Regions from separate parts of the Streptomyces sp. NPDC060198 genome, predicted to be linked through region 3. Evidence: riboswitches for the same ligand, from Rfam matches in the RefSeq annotation. Region 3 holds a riboswitch; each other region holds the start of a gene.
The links. Region 3 has a riboswitch for thiamine pyrophosphate ahead of ACFWEP_RS31330 (purine-cytosine permease family protein). Riboswitches for the same ligand answer to the same signal wherever they lie in the genome.
Positions count from the first base shown of each region.

Region 1: linked by a shared signal. The riboswitch ahead of thiC (phosphomethylpyrimidine synthase ThiC) and the one ahead of ACFWEP_RS31330 (purine-cytosine permease family protein) in region 3 are both predicted to bind thiamine pyrophosphate.
Region 2: linked by a shared signal. The riboswitch ahead of thiO (glycine oxidase ThiO) and the one ahead of ACFWEP_RS31330 (purine-cytosine permease family protein) in region 3 are both predicted to bind thiamine pyrophosphate.

Region 1 is NZ_JBHWZJ010000058.1:593-3,861, forward strand. Features, by position in the region: gene thiC (phosphomethylpyrimidine synthase ThiC) at 1-1,237, opposite strand, end outside; TPP riboswitch at 1,230-1,362, opposite strand; gene ACFWEP_RS10715 (YibE/F family protein) at 1,434-2,759, shown strand; gene ACFWEP_RS10720 (SsgA family sporulation/cell division regulator) at 2,795-3,232, opposite strand.
Region 2 is NZ_JBHWZJ010000288.1:5,002-8,270, reverse strand. Features, by position in the region: gene ACFWEP_RS26655 (NAD(P)/FAD-dependent oxidoreductase) at 1-1,098, opposite strand, end outside; TPP riboswitch at 1,192-1,303, shown strand; gene thiO (glycine oxidase ThiO) at 1,301-2,530, shown strand; gene thiS (sulfur carrier protein ThiS) at 2,527-2,769, shown strand; gene ACFWEP_RS26640 (thiazole synthase) at 2,772-3,269, shown strand, end outside.
Region 3 is NZ_JBHWZJ010000448.1:21-3,289, forward strand. Features, by position in the region: gene ACFWEP_RS31325 (glycoside hydrolase family 76 protein) at 65-1,252, opposite strand; TPP riboswitch at 1,498-1,591, shown strand; gene ACFWEP_RS31330 (purine-cytosine permease family protein) at 1,582-2,991, shown strand; partial or broken gene ACFWEP_RS31335 (phosphocholine-specific phospholipase C) at 3,172-3,269, shown strand, end outside.

The DNA.
Region 1 (3,269 bases), on a different contig from region 3:
TCTCCTGCTGGAGGTCGATGTTCTCCTTGATCTTGTGCATCGGGACGTGCCCGGGGCCCTCGATCATCGTCTGCACGCCGTACCGCTTGGCGATCGTGTTGAGCTCGCCGAGCGTACGCAACTCGGCGAACTGCGCCTCGTCGTTGGCGTCCGCGATGGAGCCCGGCCGCAGTCCGTCCCCCAGCGAGTACGTCACGTCGTACGTCGCGAGGAGTTCGCACAGCTCCTCGAAGTTCTCGTAGAGGAACGACTCCTTGTGGTGCGCGAGGCACCAGGCCGCCATGATCGAGCCGCCCCTGGAGACGATGCCGGTCTTACGACGAGCGGTGAGCGGGACGTACGGCAGGCGCACGCCGGCGTGCACTGTCATGTAGTCCACGCCCTGCTCGGCCTGCTCGACGACCGTGTCCCTGTAGATCTCCCAAGTCAGCTCCTCCGCCCGGCCGTCGACCTTCTCGAGAGCCTGGTAGAGCGGGACGGTGCCGATGGGCACCGGGGAGTTCCGGAGTATCCATTCGCGGGTGGTGTGGATGTTGCGGCCGGTGGACAGGTCCATGACCGTGTCGGCGCCCCACCGGGTCGCCCAGGTCATCTTCTCCACCTCCTCCTCGATGGAGGAGGTCACGGCGGAGTTGCCGATGTTCGCGTTCACCTTCACCAGGAACCGCTTACCGATGATCATCGGCTCGATCTCCGGGTGGTTCACATTGGCCGGCAGCACCGCCCGGCCTGCCGCGATCTCCTCGACGACGACCTCCGGGTCGACGTTCTCGCGGATCGCGACGTACTCCATCTCGGGGGTGATCTCCCCTCGCCTGGCATACGCGAGCTGGGTGACGGGACGTCCGTCACGGCTGCGCCGGGGTCCCCGCGCGCCGCCGGGGAAGAGCGCGTCGAGGTTGCGCAGGCCGTCGCGCGAGGCGGGCGAGCGGCCGTCGTCCTCCGGCCGGACCGGGCGCCCCTCGTACTCCTCGGTGTCCCCCCGGCTCTCGATCCAGCCGCCGCGCACCGGGGCGAGGCCCCGGCGGACGTCGGTGGTGACGGCGGGATCGGTGTACGGACCGGACGTGTCGTAGAGCGTCACGTCCTCACCGTTGGTCAGGTGCACCTGACGGACCGGCACCCGGAGGCCGGGGCGCGAGCCCTCGACGTACCCCTTGTGCCAGCCGATGGACTTGTCCCCCCCGCCGTGCTCGTCAGAACTGGAGGCAGGCGTGATCGCGTCCGATGTGGTCATGAGACCTACTCCCTACGCCGGCATTACCCGGTAACAGGTTCGGCGGTCGGCGCAGCCTGTCCCGTGAGGAATCACGAGGTCAGCGCCCTCTCAGCCCGGTGCTCCGAGCTCCCGCGTGTGCAAAGGTGCCACCACGCTAGCGCCCGTCCGGCCGTGCTGACCAGAGGGCCTCCCCCGTTCTTGCGATGATCGCCCGGTGAACTCCTCCCAGGACCGTCCAGAACCTCAGGACCCCTCACACGGTCATACGCACAGCCATGGCCCGGCGGCGCCCGTCTCGACCCATCTGCGCAAGGTCATCGCATGCGTGCTGATCCCCTTCGCTGCGGCGGTGGTCGTCGGTCTGGTGGTGCTCTGGCCCGGCGGAACTCCCGCGCACGAGCGCACCGGTGTGGGCTTCGACCGCCAGACCGAGCAGGGAAAGGTGGTGAAGGTGGATCGGGTGGACTGCGCGGACGTCAACGCCGCCCAGGTACCCGCCACGGGTGACACGTCGACGGGCTCCGGCCCGGCCGCGGTGGAGGACGGCGACTGCAAGAAGGCCACCATCGAGGTGACCAGCGGCAACGACAAGGGTCGCACCTTCGCCGAGATCGTCCAGCCGGAAGCCTCACGACAGTTGAGAGAGGGTCAGGGTGTGGTCCTCGCGTACGCGCCGGACGCCCCGCACGACCTGCAGTACTCGGTCACCGACGTGGACCGGAAGCTTCCGATGGCGCTGTTGGCCGGAATCTTCGCCGTCGCCGTCGTGGTGGTGGGACGGTTCAAAGGCGTCATGGCACTCGTGGCACTCGCGGTGTCCTTCGCCCTGCTGACACTGTTCATCCTCCCCGCGATCCTGCAGGGCTCCAACCCGCTGCTCGTGGCGGTGGTCGGGGCGAGCGCGATCATGCTCATCGCGCTGTACACCTGCCACGGAGTGACCGCCCGCACCTCGGTGGCGGTCATCGGCACGCTGATCTCGCTGGTACTGATCGGGCTGCTGGGCTCGGTCTTCATCGGCTGGGCGGGACTGACCGGCAACACCGACGACAACACCGGCCTCATCCACGGCCTCTATCCGGACATCGACATGAGCGGTCTACTGCTGGCCGGTGTCATCATCGGTTCGCTCGGGGTCCTGGACGACGTGACGGTCACACAGACGTCGGCGGTGTGGGAGCTGCACCAGGCGAACCCGACCATGGGTGCGCGCGGGCTCTACCGGGCGGGCATCAGGATCGGGCGCGACCACATCGCCTCGGTGGTCAACACCCTGGTGCTCGCGTACGCGGGCGCGGCGCTGCCTCTGCTGCTGCTGTTCTCGATCGCGCAGAGCAGTGTCGGCACGGTCGCCAACAGCGAACTGGTGGCGGAGGAGATCGTCCGTACGCTCGTCGGCTCGATCGGACTGGTCGCCTCGGTGCCCGTCACGACGGCGCTCGCCGCTCTGGTGGTGTCCGCGGACCGCACAGGGCTCGGCGCGGAAGCCGAAGCTCCTGCACCCGTACGGACCGGGAGGGGCCGCCGCCGCAAGACGTGAGCGCGAGGCCCAAAAGCCAACGGGCTGACAGCCTGTCAGCCCGCGTTCTGTTCCTCGGCGAGGATCCTGCCGAGCGCTTCTTCGAGATTCCCGTCGAAGTCACCCTGCGTGTGCTCCTGCCCCAGTGGCACCAGCTTGTCCGTCCTGTCGAGAAACGCCACGAGCGGTGCCGTCCCGGCCCGGAACAGGGCCCGGTCCGCTCCGACCTGGAGCCGGATGTGCACGTCACAGAGCCCCTCCGGCTCGGTGGGACCGATGTGCACATCGCCGTCGCCGCTGGGGCTGTTGAGGCCGTCGAGCAGGAGCTCACGACCAAAAGCCCAGGTGACAGGGGCGTCACCCGGCAGGTGGAAGGTCATCCGGATCGCGTACGGATCGCTCACCTCGTACCGGAGCTCCACCGGAATACGGAACGAGAGCTCCTCCGAGACGAGGAAACTCATCATGACCTCTGCTTGAACCGACTCGCGCATCGTTCAACCCCGCAGTAGATGAATCTGGCCAGGAATG
Region 2 (3,269 bases), on a different contig from region 3:
GCGCAGCCAGAGCACGGTCCACTCCTCGTCGGCCGGGTCGCCGCGCCACAGCAGGGTGTCGGCGTCCGCGTGGTGCCCGGCGTACTGGACGAAGCGGCCGAACTGCTCGGACCAGAAGTACGGCACCGGGTCGTACGGCTCCGCGGCCGCGCCCTCCGCGGCCGGCCCCGTGATGCCCGCCGCGACGGTGCGCGGGCCCTGGAGCGCATTGTCCCAGTGGTGGACCAGCAGGCGTGCGCCGTAGCGCGCGGAGGGGTACGAGGCGCAGTCCCCGACCGCGTACACCCCGGGCACCGAGGTGCGCAGCGCGGCATCGGCGATGACCGATCCGTCCGGGCCGAGCGCGATGCCGGAGCCGGCGAGCCAGCCGGTGGCGGGGCGGGCGCCGATGCCGACGACCACCGCGCCGGCCGGGAGCCTGCGTCCGTCGGCGAGGACCACGGCGCCCGGCTCGACGCGGTCGACCCGGGCGCCGGTGAGGAGCGTGGCGCCGGCGCGGGCGTACCAGTCGGCCATGGGGGCGGCGACCTCGGCGGGCAGTGCCCCGGCGAGCGGGCGGGCGGCGGCCTCCACGACGGTGACCGCGCAGCCGGCGGCACGGGCGGCGGTGGCGAACTCGGCGCCGATCCAGCCCGCGCCGACCACGACGACGTCGTGCTTCGCGGCGAGGACGGGCCGCAGCCGCGCCGCGTCGTCCAGGGTGCGCAGCAGGTGGACGCCGGGGACCCCTTCGGAGCCGGGCAGCGTCAGGGGTTCGGCTCCGGTGGCGAGGACCAGCACGTCGTACGGCACCGGGCCGGCCTCGGTGTCCACCTCCCGGTCGGCGGGACGCAGGCCCTCGACGGAGAGCCCGAGGCGCAGGCGGACGCCGAGGGCCTCGAAGTCGATGTCGAAGGCGGAGTGTTCGGCGGTGCCGAGCAGTACGGCTTTGGAGAGCGGCGGCCGGTCGTAGGGCTGGTGGGGCTCCGCTCCGATCAGGGTGACGGGCCCGGTGTACCCCTCGTCCCGCAGCGCCACGGCGGTCCGTACCCCCGCCATGCCCGCTCCGACGATGACGACGCCGTGCTCCGGCGCCCGCTGGTCGCTCTGTTCGCTCACGTACCCACCCTAAGGACCTGACGCTCCGCCAGTTCACGGGGTCGGCAGGCCCGTGCGGCGCCTCCATGGACCGAACAACTAGGGTGGCCGGGCAAAGACACTCGCGGGAGCCCGGACGAACCGGGCTGAGAGGGAGGCTGGCGGCCTCCGACCGTACGAACCTGATCCGGGTCATGCCGGCGAAGGGAGGGGCTGGACATCCATGCGTGCTTCACGGGAACCGACGGCCGCCGAGGACGCGAGCACGACCGGCGCCGGCCGCCGGGGGCCCTCGTACGACGTGCTCGTCGTCGGGGGCGGCATCATCGGCCTGGTGACCGCCTGGCGGGCCGCGCAGGCGGGGCTGAGGACGGCGGTCGTCGATCCGGAACCGGGCGGCGGCGCCGCGCGGGTGGCGGCCGGGATGCTGGCCGCCGTCACCGAACTCCACTACGGCGAGCAGATGCTGCTCGGGCTCAACCTCGCCTCCGCGGCCCGCTACCCGGAGTTCGTGGCGGAGCTGGAGGCTGTGAGCGGCCGGGAGACCGGCTTCCGCGCCTGCGGCACCCTCGCGGTGGCGCTGGACTCCGACGACCGGGCGCACCTGCGCGAACTGCACGCCCTCCAGGAGCGGTCCGGGCTCGACTCGCAGTGGCTCTCGGGGCGCGAATGCCGGCGGCTGGAGCCGATGCTGGCGCCGGGCGTACGGGGCGGGCTGCGGGTGGACGGCGACCACCAGGTCGACCCCCGCCGACTGGCGGCGGCACTGCTGGCGGCCTGCGAGCGGGCCGGGGTGGTCTTCCACCGCAGCCCCTGCGAGCGGCTGGAGGTGGCGCGCGGCCGGGCGTCCGGGGCGCTGCTCGCGGACGCCACCGCGGTCTCGGCCGGGCAGGTCGTGCTGGCCGCCGGGAGCCTCAGCGGCAGGCTCCCCGGGCTGCCGGAGGGCGTCGCCCCGCCGGTGCGCCCGGTGAAGGGCCAGGTGCTGCGGATGGCCGTGCCGGGGGCGTACGCCCCCTTCCTCAGCCGGACCGTGCGCGCGGTGGTGCGGGGCCAGGACCTGTACCTCGTACCGCGCGAGAACGGCGAGCTGGTCGTCGGCGCGACGAGCGAGGAGATGGGCTGGGACACCACGGTGACGGCGGGCGGGGTGTACGAGCTGCTGCGCGACGCCCACGAGCTGGTACCGGGCATCACCGAACTCCCGCTCACCGAGACCCTGGCCGGGCTGCGTCCCGCCACCCCGGACAACGCGCCGGTGCTCGGCCCGACCGCGCTGCCGGGCCTGCTGGTCGCCACCGGCCACCACCGCAACGGGGTGCTGCTGACCCCCGTCACCGGCGACGTCATGGCGCACGTGCTGACCACCGGCGAGCTGCCGGAGGTGGCCCGCCCGTTCGCGGCCGGCCGCTTCACCACCCCCACCGTCCCCGCGCGCGAGGAGCAGTACGCATGACCGACCACCTGGCCGGACCGGCCGACGTGACCGCCGGGGTGTCCGTCTCCGTCAACGGTGACCCGCGCGAGGTCTCCGCCGGCACCACCCTGGGCGCCCTCCTGGCGTCCCTGACCCGGGCGCCCTCGGGGGTCGCCGCCGCCGTCAACGAGAGCGTGGTGCCGCGCTCGGCGTGGGACACCACCCCGCTCGCCGGGGGCGACCGCGTCGAGGTCCTCACCGCGGTGCAGGGAGGCTGACCATGTCCGACGATCTCTTCCACCTGGGCGGACACGAGTTCTCGTCCCGGCTGATCATGGGTACCGGCGGCGCCCCCAGCCTGGACGTGCTGGAGCGGGCTCTCGTCGCGTCCGGCACCGAGCTGACCACCGTCGCGATGCGGAGGCTGGACCCCACCGTGCAGGGTTCGGTCCTCTCCGTGCTGGAGCGCCTCTCGATCCGGGTGCTGCCCAACACGGCGGGCTGCTTCACCGCGGGTGAGGCGGTGCTGACCGCCCGGCTGGCCCGGGAGGCCCTCGGCACGGACTGGGTCAAGCTGGAGGTGGTGGCCGACGAGCGGACCCTGCTGCCGGACCCCGTCGAGCTGCTGGACGCGGCGGAGATCCTGGTCGACGACGGGTTCACCGTGCTGCCCTACACCAACGACGACCCGGTCCTCGCACGGAAGCTGGAGGACGTGGGCTGCGCGGCGGTCATGCCGCTCGGCTCGCCCATCGGCTCCGGGCTCGGCATCCGCAAC
Region 3 (3,269 bases):
GTCGGACGGCTCTGCGGTGGCCGCGCGCTCGTCGGCGCGTCCGTACGTCCGTACGTGCCGGAGCTCAGTACAGCGTCCGCCAGGCGCCGCGCGGCCAGGCCAGCACCGCGAAAATCTGTACGGCGGCGGCCTGTTCGATGGCCTGGGTGGCCCCGTCCTCGGCGAACCGCATCAGGCCGGTGGCGCTGTCCCGCTGCTCGGACCAGATGTGGTCCGCGTAGTCGGCCATCGCCCGTCGGTAGGCGGATCCGCCCGTCACCGACTCCAGCAGCAACAGGTTCTTGAAGAAGATCGAGTTGAAGAAGACGGGCTGGGTCAGCAGCCTGCCCTCGGTCACGAAGTGGGCGTACGCGGCTTCGGCCGTACTCCGGGCCTGATTCAGGTAGGTGCGGTCGCGGGTCGCCCCGTACAGCAGGGTGCCGACGCCGACCGGGACGCCCTGGTTGTAGGACCAGATGGTCCGGTCGACCGTGCCGGCGAGGTCGAGGTTGTCCCAGTAGAGGTGCTCGGGCGTCCGCAGGTGGGTGTTGGTCCAGTCGTAGAACCACCTGGACGACTCCAGATAACGGGACTTGCCGGTGATCTGGTGCAGGCGCAGGCCGAGTTGGGCGCCGGGCATGTTGGAGACCGTGTTGCGGCAGTGGTTCCAGTCGGCCTGGGTCCAGAACACCCCACCGGGGGCGGGGTGTTCCGCGTCGGTGTCCCAGCCCGACTCGACCAGCGCGAAGATCTCCCGCGCGCGGCGGAGCGCGGCGCGGTCGCCGGTCTGCAGATGCAGCTGGGACTTGGCCAGCCCCACCCACTCGTTGTCGTCGTAGAACATGTCGCCGCCGTCGCCGTGCGGCGCGACCGGATAGGAGTCGTAGCCGGCGAGCCCGGTGGTGCCGCCCGAGGCGTTCCAGTACAACTCCTGCGCCTTGGCGCGGACGGCCAGATCCGGTGCGTGGCGGGGATCCACGAAGGCCAGGTCGAGGGCTGCGACATGGACCTGGGACAGCGGCCATTCGTAGGAGTACGGGCGGTCGTCGACGGCGACCGGGTACTGCTCGCGAACGAGCCCGGTGCCGTCCGCCACGTCGAAGTACTTCTCCAGAGCGCGGTAGGTGACGTGGGCCCGCGAGAGGGAGGCCGAGGCGGACCGACTGCCGGCCGGGCCCGGCGCGGCGGACGCGGTGGCAGCGGTCGCGGGCGCGGCGGCCAGGGCGGCCAGAGAGGCGCCGAGGACCTGACGGCGTGAGGGGGACCAGCGCATACGGAGCTCTCCTGTTCGAGGTGCGACGCAGGGTGCGGGGTGTCCGACAGTGCTCGACAACGTTGTCACCGGGGTGCGGGAACGTCAACGGCCAGGACGGAAAAGGGTGGACCGTGATCACTTCCGGCCCGCGCGCCCCGGCGGGTCCCGCATCTCGCGCCTCGCGCCGACCGTTCTCCCGGTGATCGTGCTTCGGTCGCCCCCGCTGACCTGCCCCGGGCCGCCGTCCGGCTATCCTGACCGGCGAACCGGACACGGGGTGCCCCACGAGGGGCTGAGATCACACCCGTCGAACCTGAACCAGCTAGCACTGGCGGAGGGATGTCTTCATGGCATTGCCATATGCGCAGAACGACCCTGCGGTCGCGGAGCGGGAGGCTCCGTACTCGCGGACCGCCTTCGGTGGCCGCATGCCCACCGCACCCGGCGATCTGCGGATCGAGACCCACGGGATAGCCCCCGTCCCCGAGGACCGGCGTTACGGCGGCCCCGGTCGGCTCTTCACCGTCTGGTTCGCGCCCAACCTGACCATGACCGGCGTCTTCACCGGCACCGTCGGCATCGCGCTGGGCCTGGACTTCTCCACCGCGCTCGTCGCGGTCGTCCTCGGCACGCTCGTCGGGGCGGCGCCCACGGCCGCCCTCGGCACCTGGGGAAGCCGGACAGGAGTCGGTCAACTCCCGCTCGCCCGAATGGCGTTCGGCAGAGGAGTCGTACTGCCCGGAGCGTTGCAGTGGCTGTCCTCGATCGCCTGGGACGCGCTGATCGGCCTGTTCGGCGGGGACGCGCTGGCCCAGCTGTGCGGCTGGCCGTTCTGGCTGGGCGTGCTGGTCATGATGGCCGCCCAGGGGGGCCTCGGCGTACTGGGGTACGAGGCGATCCACCGGCTCCAGACCGTGATGACGTTCCTCCTGGCCGCCGCCTTCGCCGTGCTGGCCGTCAAACTGCTGGACGGAGTGCACCCCGCCGCCACCGGTGCCGCGCACGGCGGGGACCGGGCGGGCGCCTTCGTCCTGACGTTCACGATCGCGCTGAGCCTGTCGCTGTCCTGGGCCCCGTACGCGAGCGACTTCAGCCGCTACCTTCCGGTCGGTACCTCCCGCCCGCGAATGTTCTGGTGCACCCTGCTCGGCATCAGCGTCTCCTTCGTGGCAGTCCAGACGCTCGGCCTGTGGGGCGCGTCCGTCTTCACCGATCAGACCGCGCGGGGGATCGACACCCTGTTGGGCGGCGGCGCGCTCGGGGCGTTCGGCCTGCTCGCCGTGGTGCTCGCCGCGCTGTGCAGCAACGCCATGAACGACTACAGCGGTTCCCTGGCGCTGCAGACGATCGGGGTGCGCCTGCCGCGCCCCGTCGCCGCCGCGCTCGCCGCCGCGCTCGGTTTCCCGCTGGTGCTGTGGATGCACGCGGCCGACACCACGGCACGCTTCCAGAACGTGCTGCTCCTCGTCGGCTACTGGATCCCCGGCTTCGTCGCGATCGTGGCCGTCGACTGGTGGGCGAGGGCCAGGGCCCGCCGCGGTGCCCCGATCGACCTCGCCGCCGAGGGCGCCCGTGACCGGCCGTGGTGGCAGGCGGTCGCCGCCTTCGTGGTCGCCTTCGTCGCGGCGGTACCGTTCATGAGCACCGGCCTTTACGTGGGCCCGGTGGCGGAAGCCCTGCACGGGGCGGACCTCGCCTACGGCGTGGCGTTCCTCGTGGCCCTGTCCGTCTACGCCCCGCTACGCCTACGCTCCTGACGGACCGCCGGTCGCCTCGGAGACCGAACCGGCCGGGGCGGGGCGCCGGCCGTCTTCGGGGCCTTCCGTTCGCCAGGTGTACGGCGAGGTTTCACGAACCAGCCCCCGCCAGGTATCCGGGGAGCGCTGTCCTTGGGGCGACCTCGCTGTCCCCCCCCCATACCCCGGAGGCCGTCCCCCATGACAGAACTCGACCGGCGCAGGTTTCTGCGGATCGCCGGAGGTGCCGCGGCCTTCACGATGCTGAACGAGAGCATCGCGAGGGCCGCAGCCATTCC